4 regions of the Pantoea sp. SGAir0430 genome follow, and region 3 is predicted to be linked to each of the others. Evidence: predicted binding sites of a transcription regulator. Region 3 holds the regulator's gene; each other region holds the start of a gene.

Region 1 (3,506 bases), 1.8 Mb from region 3:
ACAGCCTCAGCGTCAGCTACGGCGCTTACGGCGCTGGCCTGCCGGCGTACAGCATCGTCGTGGACGCCACGCCACCGGGCGAGGTGGAAATCAACGCGCTCGCCCCGCTCGGCCTGACGCTCAGCGACGTGGTGGAAGCCGGTCAGCAGGGCCTGTTCATTGACGACGGCAAAACCCAGCTGCGCGTCAGCGGCCAGGCCGGCGACAGCGTGCAGCTTAGCGACATCCTGCCGGAAGGCGAAGCGGTCAGCGGCTGGACGCAGCAAACCGGCACCGTGACCATCGCTGGCAACCAGTACCATGTGTTCAGCCACGGCGACGCGGAACTGCTGGTGCAGGACGGCGTAACGGTGAATCTGGTTTAACCGCGGTTCGCCACCGCATAATGACATGGCGGCCTGCTCTGGCCGCCATAATAAAAAAGGTCGTCATGAATGACGACCCTACAGATATGGTGCTGGTATTACGCCGGTGAAACTATTTCTTCACCGTCTCCATGCCCATCAAACCAATCTTCAGATAACCCGCTTCACGCAGCTGATCCATCACCGACATCAGCGTTTCATAATCGACTGATTTGTCCGCCTGGAAGAAGATGGTTGTCTCTTTGTTACCTTCGGTTTGCGCGGTGAGTGCGTTTACCAGCGTATCTTTGGTCACCGCATCGTTACCGATGTAGATCTGTTTATCCGCTTTGATCGACAGATAAACCGGCTTCTCCGGACGCGGCTGCGGCGCGCTGGTGGAAGCAGGCAGATTGACGCGCACATCCACCGTGGCGAGTGGCGCAGCGACCATGAAGATGATCAGCAGCACCAGCATGACGTCGATAAACGGCGTCACGTTGATTTCGTGCATTTCGCCATCGCCGACCGCATCATCGTTTAAACGCATCGCCATAATACTTATCCTACGCGCAGTTTCTGGGCCGCCGCCGGACGGTTAACTTCTTTTGCGGTATCGACGTTGCCGAGGTCCAGATCGCGGCTCTGCAGCAGCAGTACCTGCGCCGCCACGTCGCCCAGTGAGGCTTTGTAGCTGGCAATCATGCGGGCAAAGACGTTATAGATCACCACCGCCGGGATTGCCGCTACCAGGCCAATCGCCGTCGCCAGCAGCGCTTCCGCGATGCCCGGTGCCACCACCGCGAGGTTGGTGGTCTGGGTTTTCGCGATACCAATAAAGCTGTTCATGATGCCCCACACGGTGCCGAACAGACCGATAAACGGGGCGACGGAACCGATGGTGGCGAGGAAACCATTACCGCGACCAGCGTGGCGGCTGAAGCCTGCAACGCGACGCTCAAGGCGGAAGCTGGTGCGCTCTTTAATGCCGTCGAGGTCTTCACTGCCGGCAGAGAGTTCCAGTTCGTTACGCGTGTCGGCGAGCAGCACAGCACTGTGGCTATTGGCTTTGAAGTTTTCGGCCGCGCGATACGCGTCATTCAGTGAGCGCGCTTCGCCCAGCGCCAGCTGTTCACGCTTCAGGCGACGTTTCGCCCCGCTCAGCTCCGCGTATTTGCCAAAGAAAATCGCCCAGGTAACGACCGAGGCCAGCAACAGGCCGATCATCACAATTTTTACCACGATATCGGCATGCTGATACATGCCCCAAACGGAGAGGTCCGTTTGCATCAAGTCACTGGCTACCACGCTGCGTCTCCGACTTCTGTTGCACCGTTCACGATTGAAGCGCGGATCATAGCAAAAAAACCGACCGAAGTGATAGTGGTTCTCATTACTATTTACAAAGCTGTAACCCGCTGAATTGATACGGCGCAATGTTTAGCGCGATAAATCGCGCCGCTACGGTTGGGTGCGGTTTGTGGGATGCAGCAGCAGGCACGGTTGCGCGATGAATTGTGCGGCTACGGTTCGGTGCGATTTGCGGAATTGAGCAACAGGCACGGTTGCGCGATGAATCGCGCCGCTACGGTTCGGTGCGATTTGCGGAATGGAGCAACAGACACAGTTGCGCGATGAATCGCGCCGCTACGATTTGGTGCGATTTGCGGGATGGAGCAACAGGCACGGTTGCGCGATAAATCGCGCCGCTACGGTTAGATGCGGTTTGCGGAATGGTGCAACTGGCATGGACGAACATCCCGCACGGGTTGTAGCGGCGCAATTTATTGCGCTTTGCTTTTCCGCCGCGTAATAAAAGCCACAACCAGCCTCTTTCCATGATTGTGCTGGCGTCACTCTGATATTCGGCAAACGGGCTCAACCCCGCGCCGCGATTCGTGGTAAGTTGGATGCTTTGTGAGACGTGTCAGGAAAGGCAGTGATGGCAACGAAAAAAATTGATACCCGGCTTGTCACCGCGGGACGCAGCAAACGTTACACTCAGGGCTCGGTTAACAGCGTCATTCAGCGCGCATCCTCACTGGTTTTTGACTCCGTCGCGGACAAACAACGCGCCACCGCCGGACGCGCCAGCGGTGAACTGTTTTATGGCCGGCGCGGCACCCTCACCCATTTTTCCTTCCAGGATGCGATGACCGAACTGGAAGGCGGCGCCGGCTGCGTGCTCTATCCGTGCGGTGCGGCCGCGGTCGCCAATGCCATCCTCGCGTTTGTCACCAGCGGCGATCACATTCTGGTCAGCGGCGCGGTGTACGAACCCACCCAGGATTTTTGCACCAAAATTCTCGCGAAGCTTAACGTCACTACCACCTGGTTTGATCACTGCATCGGCAGTGAAATCGGCGAGCTGGTGCAGCCGAACACCCGCGTGGTGTTCCTTGAATCACCGGCTTCCATCACCATGGAAGTGCAGGACATTCCGGCAATTGTCGCGGCGGTGCGCGCCAAAGCACCAGACGCGGTGATCATGATTGATAATACCTGGGCGGCGGGCGTGCTGTTTAACGCGCTGGAGCATGGCATCGACATTTCGATCCAGGCCGGCACCAAATACATCATCGGCCACAGCGATGCGATGATCGGCACTGCGGTGGCCAACGAACGCTGCTGGGCGCAGCTGCGCGAAAACTCCTATCTAATGGGCCAGATGGTGGATGCAGACACCGCGTACATGGCCAGCCGCGGCCTGCGCACGCTGGCTACGCGTCTGCGTCAGCACGAAGAGAGCGGCCTGCGCGTGGCCGAATGGCTGGCGGCACAGCCGGAAGTGGCGCGCGTCAACCATCCGGCGCTGGCGCAGTGCAAAGGCCACGAATTCTGGCGGCGCGACTTCAGCGGCAGCAGCGGGCTGTTCTCATTCATCCTGCATGAAAAACTCACCCCGGCGCAGCTGGCAAATTATCTCGATCGCTTCCACCATTTCAGTATGGCCTACTCGTGGGGCGGCTTTGAATCGCTGATTCTGGCGAACCAGCCGGAAGAGCTGGCGGCAATTCGTCCGGCGGGCGGCGTGGATTTTGACGGCACGCTGGTGCGTCTGCATATCGGGCTCGAGCACGTTGACGATCTGCTGGATGACCTGAAAGCCGGTTTTGCCCGCCTGAAAGCGTAAAAAGATAAACCAAACTTAAACCATCCGGT
Region 2 (3,506 bases), 1.7 Mb from region 3:
GGAAAAGCATTCTCTCCAACAAAGCGCTGCTGCCGCTGCTGTGGGAGATGTTCTCCAACCATCCTAACCTGCTGCCCGCCTGGTTTGCCGATGATGCCAGCGCGCCGCAGATGGAAAAATATGTGGTGAAACCGCTGTTTTCCCGCGAAGGTGCCAACATCACCATCGTGGAAAACGGTCAGGAAATCGCGCGCGCCGACGGCCCCTATGGCGAAGAGGGCATGATCGTCCAGCAGTTCTGGCCGCTGCCGAAGTTTGGCGACAGCTACACGCTGATTGGCAGCTGGCTGATTGACGATCAGCCTGCCGGTATCGGTCTGCGTGAAGATCGCGCGCTGATCACCCAGGATCTGTCGCGTTTCTATCCGCACACCTTTATTGAGTAACGCACGTGCCGCCCGGTCTGCGGGCGGCACAGGTGTCAGCCAACCTGCACGGACAGCATACTGATCGAACCCATCTCCATGCCTTCCACCGGGATGCTCACCGCCTCACCTTCAGCTCGCGCTCCGAGAATATACAGCAGCGGCAGATAGTGCTCCGGCGTCGGGTTAGCCAGCTGCGCGCCTTCATGCTGCTGATAATTCACCAGCGGATGCTGCGCCGCTTCGCCTTCGTAGTCCAGATTATCGCGCACAAACTGGTTGAAGCTCTCCGCCCACGGATAAGCGCTTTCCGCACCCTGCCAGCGAATCATGCGCAGGTTATGTACCACGTTGCCGCTGGCCACCAGCATCACGCCTTCGTCACGCAGCGCCGCCAGTTTACGTCCCAGCGCAAAATGCCACGCCGCCGGCTGGGTGCCATCGATGCTGAGCTGAATCAGCGGAATGTCCGCCTGTGGATACATCTTCGCCAGCACGCCCCACGAGCCGTGATCAAAGCCCCACTGCTGATCGGCCTGCACCGCCACCGGCGCCAGCAGATCGATAACGCGCTGTGCCAGCGATGGCGAACCCGGCGCCGGATAGCGCACGTCGAACAGCGCCTGCGGGAAGCCACCAAAATCATGGATGGTGCGCGGATTGCTCATCGCCGTCACCGCCGTGCCGCGCGTGTACCAGTGCGCCGAGATGGCGAGAATAGCGCGCGGACGCGGCAGGGTTTCGCCCAGCTTCTGCCATACGCGGGTATAACGGTTGTCTTCTAATACGTTCATCGGGCTGCCGTGGCCGAGAAACAGAGCGGGCATGCGGGTCATTATTCATCCTCTGGCGTCGGGATCGCGTTAATGACTGTCACGATACGCGCTTTCGCCAAGGGAAAAACGCTGATAAGCGTGATGATGTTTATCAGCAAATTTGAACAAGATTTTGCCGACATAACTTTACGCTAAATAACTCGATATTTTATGGGGTTAACTATATTGTAACTGGTAATCATTATCATTAAGGAGCCCATTATGTCAGTACCTTTGCTGCTAACCATCCTGGCTGGCGGTGCCACTTTCGTCGGCGCGATTTTTGGCGTGCTCGGTCAGAAGCCGTCGAACCGCGTACTGGCCTTTGCGCTCGGCTTTGCCGCCGGCATCATGTTGCTGATTTCCCTGATGGAGATGCTGCCTGCTGCGCTGCATGCGGAAGGCATGTCGCCGGTGCTTGGCTACGGCATGTTCATGCTCGGCTTACTGGGTTATTTCGCCATGGATCGCCTGCTGCCGCACCAGCATCCGCAGGACCTGATGGCGGTCAATCGCCGCCCCACTAACCTGAAACGCACCGCGATCCTGCTGACGCTCGGTATCAGCCTGCATAACTTTCCCGAAGGCATTGCCACCTTTGTCACCGCCAGCAGCGATATGGAACTGGGGCTGGGCATCGCGCTGGCCGTCGCGATCCACAATATTCCGGAAGGGCTGGCGGTGGCCGGACCGATGTACGCCGCCACCGGCTCGAAAGCCAAAGCGCTGTTCTGGGCCTGCCTGTCCGGCATGGCGGAGATTCTTGGCGGCATTATCGCCTTTCTGCTGCTGGGGCCGGCGGTCTCACCGGTGATGATTGCGGCCATCATGGCGGCGGTGGCGGGCATTATGGTGGCGCTGTCCGTGGATGAACTGATGCCGCTGGCGCGCGAAATCGACCCGCATAACAACCCCAGCTACGGCGTACTGTGCGGCATGACGGTGATGGGCCTGAGCCTGACGTTGCTGCAAACCAGCGGGGTAGGCTGACGCGAGATTCGTCTCATTCACCACCACTTCGGCCTTAACTCTCAACGACTTAGGCTTGTTAAGGCGTAGTCGAGACGGGTCTTGTTAACACCCGACTGCGGGCTCATTACACTCCACGCGACTCTTAGAAAGCAGTGGAGTGTTATGTTAATTCAGGGAGCCATTTTATGCCTGGCGATGAATATCTATCATGAAGCGCGCGGCGAACCGGTAAAGGGGCAGATTGCCGTCGGCACTGTCACCATGAACCGGGCTAACTGGGACGTCAAAGAGATCTGTCCGGTGGTGTACGCACCCAAACAGTTCTCCTGGACGTCTCTGCACAAACATCCCCATCGCCATCCGCCGCAGCATGACAAAAGCTGGCAGCGCGCGCAGCGCCTGGCCCAGCGGATTGTCGAGGGTAAGCTGGCGGATGTGACAAAGGGCGCGACCTTCTTTCATGCGCACAGCGCCAGACCCGCGTGGCGCCACGCCTTCCAGCGTACCGTGGTGATAGGCAATCACGTTTTTTACGCCAGCCGTTAATCATAAAAAAAGGCCGGATGCATCACATCCGGCCTTATTTATTTCACGTCGGCTTAGCTGGCCTGACGGGTTTCATGCTGGCGGCGCCAGGCCACCAGGTCTTCAATGGTCACCACCGGCATGGCGTGCTGCTTCGCAAACGCAATCACTTCCGGCGCGTGCGCCATGCTGCCGTCATCATTGGTCAGTTCGCACAGCACACCCGCAGGTTTGAAGCCCGCCAGCGTCACCAGATCGAGCGTCGCTTCGGTGTGGCCGCCGCGCGCCAGCACGCCGCCGTCGCGCGCGCGCAGCGGGAATACGTGGCCGGGACGATTCAGATCGGACGGTTTAGCGTCATCGGCAATCGCCGCGCGGATGGTGGTAATACGGTCGGAGGCCGATACGCCGGTCGTCACGCCGCTGGCCGCTTCAATGGTCACGGTAAAACCGGTGCCGTAAGAGCTGGTGTTGTTCTCTACCATCATCGGCAGCTCCAGCTGCTGGCGGCGCGCTTCGTTAATGCACAGGCAGACAATGCCGCTGCCGTGACGAATGCTCAGCGCCATCTGTTCCACGGTCATGGTTTCGGCGGCGAAGATCATATCGCCTTCATTTTCGCGATTTTCATCGTCCAGCACCATCACGCCGCGCCCGTTGCGCAGCGCATCGATGGCGCGTTCTACACGCTGTTCCGGCGTGCCAAATTCAGAAAGAAGCGTCTGATTCATGGTAAAAAAACCTTATTAATAAAATATGAGTTACCAGAACCAGGGCGAGCTTAGGAGTGCGTAGAAAACACATGGCAATAACGTGACGCGGGCGCAGC
Region 3 (3,506 bases):
GTCCGCTGTCGCGTGATGAGCAGCTGCGCATTAATAAGCGCAACCAGCTGAAGCGCGACCGGGTGCGCGGCCTGCGCCGCGTTGAGCTGAAAATGTCCAGCGAAGCGGTCGACGCGCTTAATACGCTGGCCGAGCAGCAGAACATCAGCCGCAGTGAACTGATTGAACAAATGCTGCTGGCGCAGCTCAAACTGGCGTAACGTGCGCAGACCGCACGCTGGAACACAAACTCAGCGCTTTACACATTCCGCGCTTTTCGCCGGTCTGCTATCATTCGCATAACTGTGTCGTCTTCTGACTTACTTTCACAATCAGGATTTAAGAGGTTACTCACTCCATGGCAATCGTAGGCATTTTCTTCGGCAGCGATACCGGCAACACTGAAAACATTGCAAAAATGATCCAGAAACAACTGGGTAAAGATGTCGCCGAAGTGCATGACATTGCTAAGAGCACCAAAGAAGATCTCGAAGCATTCGATATTCTGCTGCTGGGTATTCCGACCTGGTACTACGGTGAAGCCCAGTGCGACTGGGATGACTTCTTCCCGACGCTGGAAGAGATTGATTTCAACGGTAAGCTGGTAGCGCTGTTTGGCTGCGGCGATCAGGAAGATTATGCCGAGTACTTCTGTGACGCGATGGGCACCATTCGCGACATCATTGAGCCAAACGGCGCAGTGATTGTGGGCCACTGGCCAACCGAAGGTTACCACTTCGAAGCCTCTAAAGGTCTGGCAGACGACAAACACTTCCTCGGCCTCGCCATCGATGAAGATCGTCAGCCTGAACTGACTAACGAGCGCGTCGACAAATGGGTTAAGCAGATCTTTGACGAGCTGCAGCTGCAGGCGATCATCGAAGCCTGATGCTTTCCTGTCCGATGTGGGCGCTGGCTCACATCGGGCAATGGAATTACCTATAAAAATAATAGCTACGGTTTTTTAACTTTTTCCCTCAATTCTGTAGAATACCCGCAACGGTCATCTGCTTATTCCTCGGGCATCAGACTGAGACTGCGCGAAAAGGAACATCGATCTGCACGATCCCGCTGAGGTTCACGACATTTCTCCTTACAGCATCCGGGGAATTGTCCGCCGCAGCCGGTTTTCATTTCGCAGGCTGAGCTCTATAATGAGACGCAAATGAGAATGCGCGTTGACCACACATTCAAGGCCTTTGCGCCGTAAGTGACTAGCAAAGTAACAGGACAATATCCGCATGACTGACAACAACTCCGCATTGAAAAAGGCTGGCCTGAAAGTCACGCTGCCCAGACTGAAGATTCTGGAAGTGCTTCAGGGACCCGGACCCGAGTCCCATCATGTCAGTGCGGAAGATTTGTACAAACGCCTGATCGACATGGGCGAAGAGATTGGTCTGGCGACGGTATACCGTGTTCTGAACCAGTTTGACGACGCCGGCATCGTGACGCGTCATAACTTCGAAGGCGGGAAATCCGTGTTCGAACTGACCCAGCAGCATCATCATGATCACCTGATTTGCCTCGACTGCGGCAAAGTGATCGAGTTTAGCGATGAATCTATCGAAACGCGTCAGCGTGAGATTGCAACACGCCACGGTATCAAACTCAGCAACCACAGCCTGTATCTGTACGGCCACTGTGCGCTGGGAGACTGCCGCGAAGACGAGACGCTCCACGATCAGTAATTGAATATGCTATGCAGTATAAAAAAACCGGTGCCAGGCACCGGTTTTTTTATGGCTGCGTTCAGGCGACCAGCGTTTCCTGCAAATAGCGCCAGCGCGGAACCGGCGTGCTGCAGTCCAGCACCGCCAGCGAAATGCGGGTCTGGTTGTTGCCGTTAAGCATTTGCAGTTCGTGATACTGAATGGTCACTTCCTGCTGCTGCTGGGAAATGATGGCATGCTCACTGGTGGCGATTCGCATCCCTTCCCGCTGCCCGTGCAGTTTGCGAAACAGGGTTTCAGTGTCATTGAGATCGAGCTGTTTGCCTTGCGGCGTCACCATTTTGAAGTCGGGATGAAAGTGCGACAGCAGCAGATCCATACTGTCATCGCTGCCTTCGGCCTGATTAAAAATACGTTCGATAAGCTGATGTAAAACCACCACGCTATGTTTGGCTTCCAGAGCGAGACTTGTCATTTTTCTTCCTTCGCTAACCCGCACAGCAACATTTAAGAGCGCATAGCCTACCTGAAAATAACGATTTCACACGGGTAAATTAGTTAATTTTATTAAAGTCAGATTAGTCGTAATCGCGCGCAATTACTGTTTTTTGTCTGGTTCAGCATAATCGATTCCCGTTTGCAGATAACGGGCAATAAAAAAGGGCGATTGCTCGCCCTTTGCTGATCATATCGTGCTATCAAGCAGTAAAATTATTCGCCGATTTTTGCCCAGGTATCACGCAGACCCACGGTGCGGTTGAACACCAGTTTCGACGGCTGCGAGTACACGCTATCAGCGCAGAAGTAACCTTCGCGCTCAAACTGATACGGCGCCAGCGCGCTGGCGGCACGCAGACCCGGCTCAACGAAGCCCTGTTTGATCTCCAGCGAGTTCGGGTTAATGGTGGTGAGGAAATCCTCGGCCGCGCCCGGGTTTGGCACGCTGAACAGACGATCGTACAGGCGGAATTCAGCAGGCAGCGCGTGAATCGCCGATACCCAATGAATAACGCCTTTGACCTTGCGGCCATCGGCCGGATCTTTGCTCAGGGTGTCGACATCGCAGGTAGCGTAGATGCAGGTGATGTTGCCGGCTTCATCTTTCGCCACGCGCTCGGCACGAATGACGTAAGCGTTGCGCAGACGAACTTCTTTACCCAGCACCAGACGCTTGTACTGCTTGTTGGCCTCTTCACGGAAGTCGGCGCGATCGATCCACACTTCACGGCTGAACGGCACCTCACGCGTGCCCATCTCCGGTTTGTTCGGGTGGTTCGGCATGCTGATGATTTCTTCATGCCCGGCCGGCAGGTTCTCGATTACCACTTTCAGTGGATCCAGCACCGCCATGGCGCGCGGCGCGTTCTCGTTGAGGTCGTCACGAATGCACGACTCCAGCGACGCCATCTCAACAATATTGTCCTGCTTAGTCACACCGATACGGCGGCAGAATTCGCGGATTGACGCCGCGCTATAGCCACGACGGCGCAGACCGGATACGGTCAGCATGCGCGGATCGTCCCAGCCTTCAACAATCTTCTCGCTCACCAGCTGCGTCAGCTTACGCTTCGACATCACCGCATATTCCAGATTCAGGCGCGAGAACTCGTACTGACGCGGATGCACCGGAATAGTGATGTTATCCAGCACCCAGTCGTAGAGACGACGGTTATCCTGGAACTCCAGCGTACACAGGGAATGGGTGATGCCTTCCAGCGCATCGGAGATGCAGTGGGTAAAGTCGTACATCGGATAGATGCACCACTTGTTGCCAGTCTGGTGGTGTTCGGCAAATTTAATGCGGTACAGCACCGGATCGCGCATCACAATAAAGCTGGATGCCATGTCGATTTT
Region 4 (3,506 bases), 610 kb from region 3:
CGTTGCTGGCGGCCTGGGTGGTCGACGAAGGATCTTTCATGCGCTGCTGGTTCCACTCGGTGCCCAGCGTCGCGGTCTGATTGACGCCCAGCTCAAACGGCAGGCTGATTTCACTGTGCAGCAGCACATCGTCCAGCTGGATGGTATTGAACCCGCTGTTGGAGAAGATCCCTTCCGTGCCGCCCGCCAGACCTTCATTGATGCGCGTATTGCGGGTTTTCTCGTAGCGCGCCCAGCTGCTGGTGCTGATGCCGTTGTCCCACGCGCCGGTCCATTTCAGTGAAATATTCTGGCGATACAGACGGTTGGTTTCATCGCCGTACAGGCTCTTTACCAGCGCGTTAGTGTTGGTGTTCTGCGTATCGCCCGCGTACAGGTTGCCCTGACGACTGTAACCAGCCTGCAACTCCAGCGTCTGCATGGGGGCAAACGCCCAGCTCAGCAACGCATTGATGTCTTTGTTCACCGAGCCTTCGCGGCCTGCCGGGTAGCTGCCGGCATAGCTGCCGGTGCGCGCTGCCGCATGTCCTTCATTGATGTCGTACGCGTCGGCCTGAGTTTTGGCTAAACCGCCATACAGCCGGAAGTTGAAGTCGTCGCCCAGCGGCCCTTCAAGGCTGAAGTTGGTGCGTTTGGTCGCCCCTTCCGATTTGTGTTCCGGCGCGTTGAAGTAGGTATTCCACGAACCGTGCCACTGCTGATCGCTGTACTTTTTGGTGATGATGTTCACTACACCGCCCGCCGCGCCGTTACCGTAGCGCACCGCGGCCGGCCCGCGAATCACGTCGATGTGATCAATCATCTCCGGCGGCACCCAGTTAGTATCGCCGCGCGTATCACGCTCACCGCGCCAGCCGAGACGCACTGAGTTACGGCTGGTGATCGGCATGCCGTCCACCATAATCAGGGTATTTTCCGGTCCCATGCCGCGAATATCGATCTGACGGTTGTTGCCGCGCTGGCCGCTGGTCGAGTTACCGGTCAGGTTAACCCCCGGCATGGTACGGATAATTTCTGAGACATCGCGCGCCGGCGGATGCTTTTTGATCTCATCGGCGGTGATGGTGGAAACCCCCGGTGCCTGCAGCGTCTGCTGCTGGGCCGTCACCATTAAGGTGCCACCGTCCATTGCGCTGGCGTCGGGAGAAGAGGCGTTGCTGGAAGTCGTCTTGCTGGAAGTCTCTGCTGCCCAGGCGCTGCCGGAGAGCAGTGAGGCGCTGAGCCCCAGTTCGATCAAAATAGCGAAGGTTAACCGCGAGTAATGCTTCATTTTTTTCATTCCTGGAAGGCCAGTTCTGCGCCACAGCGGAGTGACTGGCGAGCCGGTGAGAAGATCCCTGTCTTTATCGCGCAGCCGTTCACACCTGGCAGGGCCATCCTTTGCTGAATCCCATGACTTACCGGGTGCCAGACGGAACGTGCGTGCTCATTTTGAGCGCAGTCACCCTATTGCAAATGCAAATAATTATCAATAGTATTATTTATCAATCCTATGTAAACCTCCCCGTACAGACGGCGACTGGCAGCCCCTATGACCTGGCGAAATGATGGAATTGGTAGCGAAGCCTGGTGGCAGGAGCAACAGACTCAGGGCATTCCGCGCATTGAGCCGCAGCAGGATGGCACCTGTCTGGTGACCTTCTTCTGGCGCGATCCGCAAGGCAGTGAAACCACCTCCCACACCCAGCGCGTGTGGATCAACATCACCGGCGTGACCGATCACCACCAGCATCGCCCGCCGCAATCGCTGATGCGCGTCGCCAGTAGCGATGTCTGGTACTGGCAAACTGTGCTGCCGTCACACTGGCGCGGCAGCTACTGCCTGATGCCGGATCGGCAGGCCAGCGATTTCAGCGGCGAGCCTGACATGCATGCGCTGCGCCACTGGTGGCGCGAAAAATTCCCTGCCGCGCAGGCCGATGCGCTCAATCCGCTGCGCAGCTGGTCCGGCGGACGCGGCATGGGCGTGTCACCGCTGCACCTGCCTGACGCGCCCGACCAGCAGGTGTGGCGTGCGGTGGATGAGGGCCGCGCCCCGGCGCTGACGCTGCAGGTGCAGCAGTGGGACAGCGCGCTGCTCGGCAATCGTCGCCGGGTGTGGCTGTACGCCACAGGCGAGGCGCAGCACGGCCCGCGTCCGCTGGCGATACTGCTCGATGGTCAGTTCTGGGCGCAGCAGATGCCGATCGCCGGCCCGCTGCAGCAGCTGACCGCCGCGGGCAAGCTGCCGCCGGCGGTCTACCTGTTTATCGACATCATCGATCGCGAACACCGCAGCCGCGAGCTGCCATGCAATCCGCAATTCTGGCAGGCGGTGCAGCAGGAGCTGTTGCCGCAGGTGGCACGCTGGATGCCGTACGATGCGCAGCCGGCGCGCACGCTGGTTGCCGGACAAAGCTTCGGCGGTCTGGCCGCGGTGTTTGCCGCGCTGCACTTTCCCCACACCTTTGGTAATGCGCTCAGCCTGTCCGGCTCCTTCTGGTGGCCGGAGCGTGGTAACCCGCATGGCTGGCTGCTGCAGGCGCTGGACCATGGCCTGGCACCTCGCCAGCCGCTGCGTTTCTGGCTGGAAGCAGGCCAGCGTGAAGGCCTGATTCTGCAAGCCAATCAACAATTACAACAACAACTTACCGCTGCCGGCTATCAGGTGCATTACCAGCCGGTAGAGGGCGGCCATGACGCGCTGTGCTGGCGCGGTGGCCTGCTCGACGGTCTGCAAGCTTTGTGGCGCAATCCAAATTCATTCATCACGCCAGACGTGAACCGGAGCGACAGTAAATTCTCTGATGAACGACACTATGATTGACCAACAAACTCTGCCGCTGGTGGCGGCGCAGCCTGGCATCTGGATCGCCGACCAGCTCAGCCGCCATCACAACGCCTACGCGGTCGCGCACTTTGTCGAACTGCGCGGCGACATCAACAGCGCGCTGCTGGCGCAGGCCATCGTCGACGGCATGCAGGAAGCCGATACCCTGAATATGGCGTTCGGCGAAATCGACGGCGAGCCGCTGCAGTGGCCGCAGCCGCAGACCTTCAGCCTGCCAGACATCGTTGATCTGCGCGGCGAAGCGGATGCCGCTGCCGCCGCGCGCGCCCTGATGCGTGCCGATATGCAGGGGGACCTACGTGTGCTGAGTGGCGCACCGCTGTGGCACCATCGTCTGTTCCGCATCGGCGAGCAGCACTGGTTCTGGTATCAGCGCTATCACCATCTGGTGGTGGATGGCTTCAGCTTTACCGCGCTGACGCGCCGCATCGCCAATCTGTACAGCGCCGCCGTACAGCAGCAGCCGCCTGAGCCGACACCGTTTATTCCGTTCAGCGCCGTGGTTGACGAGTATCAGCGCTATCAGCAATCGGCGTCTTACACCCGTGACGGCGAATTCTGGCGCGAAAAAGGGCGCGCCCTGCCCGCGCCCGCCTCGCTGTCGCCACTGCCGCTGGCCGGTCAGAGCGCCAGCACCGATCTGCTGCGCCACAGCGTTACGCTGGATCGTCACCGC

Evidence for each region. Region 3 encodes Fur, which represses iron uptake genes when iron is present. Its sites were predicted from a motif close to ATAATAATGAGAACNACTATCAA; they were not measured.
Region 1: a site for Fur is predicted at 1,722-1,744, ahead of exbB (tol-pal system-associated acyl-CoA thioesterase). Genes of this name have one in related genera too.
Region 2: a site for Fur is predicted at 1,367-1,389, ahead of zupT (zinc transporter ZupT). Genes of this name have one in related genera too.
Region 4: a site for Fur is predicted at 1,456-1,478, ahead of fes (enterochelin esterase). Genes of this name have one in related genera too.

Annotation. Positions count from the first base shown of each region.
Region 1 covers NZ_CP039427.1:3,582,391-3,585,896, reverse strand. Annotated here, with positions in the region: gene E7738_RS16920 (Ig-like domain-containing protein) at 1-365, shown strand, start outside; gene exbD (TonB system transport protein ExbD) at 478-900, opposite strand; gene exbB (tol-pal system-associated acyl-CoA thioesterase) at 906-1,634, opposite strand; gene metC (cystathionine beta-lyase) at 2,287-3,477, shown strand.
Region 2 covers NZ_CP039427.1:3,547,848-3,551,353, reverse strand. Annotated here, with positions in the region: gene E7738_RS16770 (glutathionylspermidine synthase family protein) at 1-386, shown strand, start outside; gene ygiD (4,5-DOPA-extradiol-dioxygenase) at 422-1,201, opposite strand; gene zupT (zinc transporter ZupT) at 1,403-2,170, shown strand; gene E7738_RS16755 (cell wall hydrolase) at 2,315-2,698, shown strand; gene ribB (3,4-dihydroxy-2-butanone-4-phosphate synthase) at 2,752-3,408, opposite strand.
Region 3 covers NZ_CP039427.1:1,804,652-1,808,157, forward strand. Annotated here, with positions in the region: gene ybfE (LexA regulated protein) at 1-200, shown strand, start outside; gene fldA (flavodoxin FldA) at 338-868, shown strand; gene fur (ferric iron uptake transcriptional regulator) at 1,221-1,670, shown strand; gene E7738_RS08710 (hypothetical protein) at 1,732-2,127, opposite strand; gene glnS (glutamine--tRNA ligase) at 2,364-3,506, opposite strand, start outside.
Region 4 covers NZ_CP039427.1:2,411,768-2,415,273, forward strand. Annotated here, with positions in the region: gene E7738_RS11575 (TonB-dependent siderophore receptor) at 1-1,270, opposite strand, end outside; gene fes (enterochelin esterase) at 1,532-2,806, shown strand; gene E7738_RS11585 (enterobactin synthase subunit F) at 2,799-3,506, shown strand, end outside.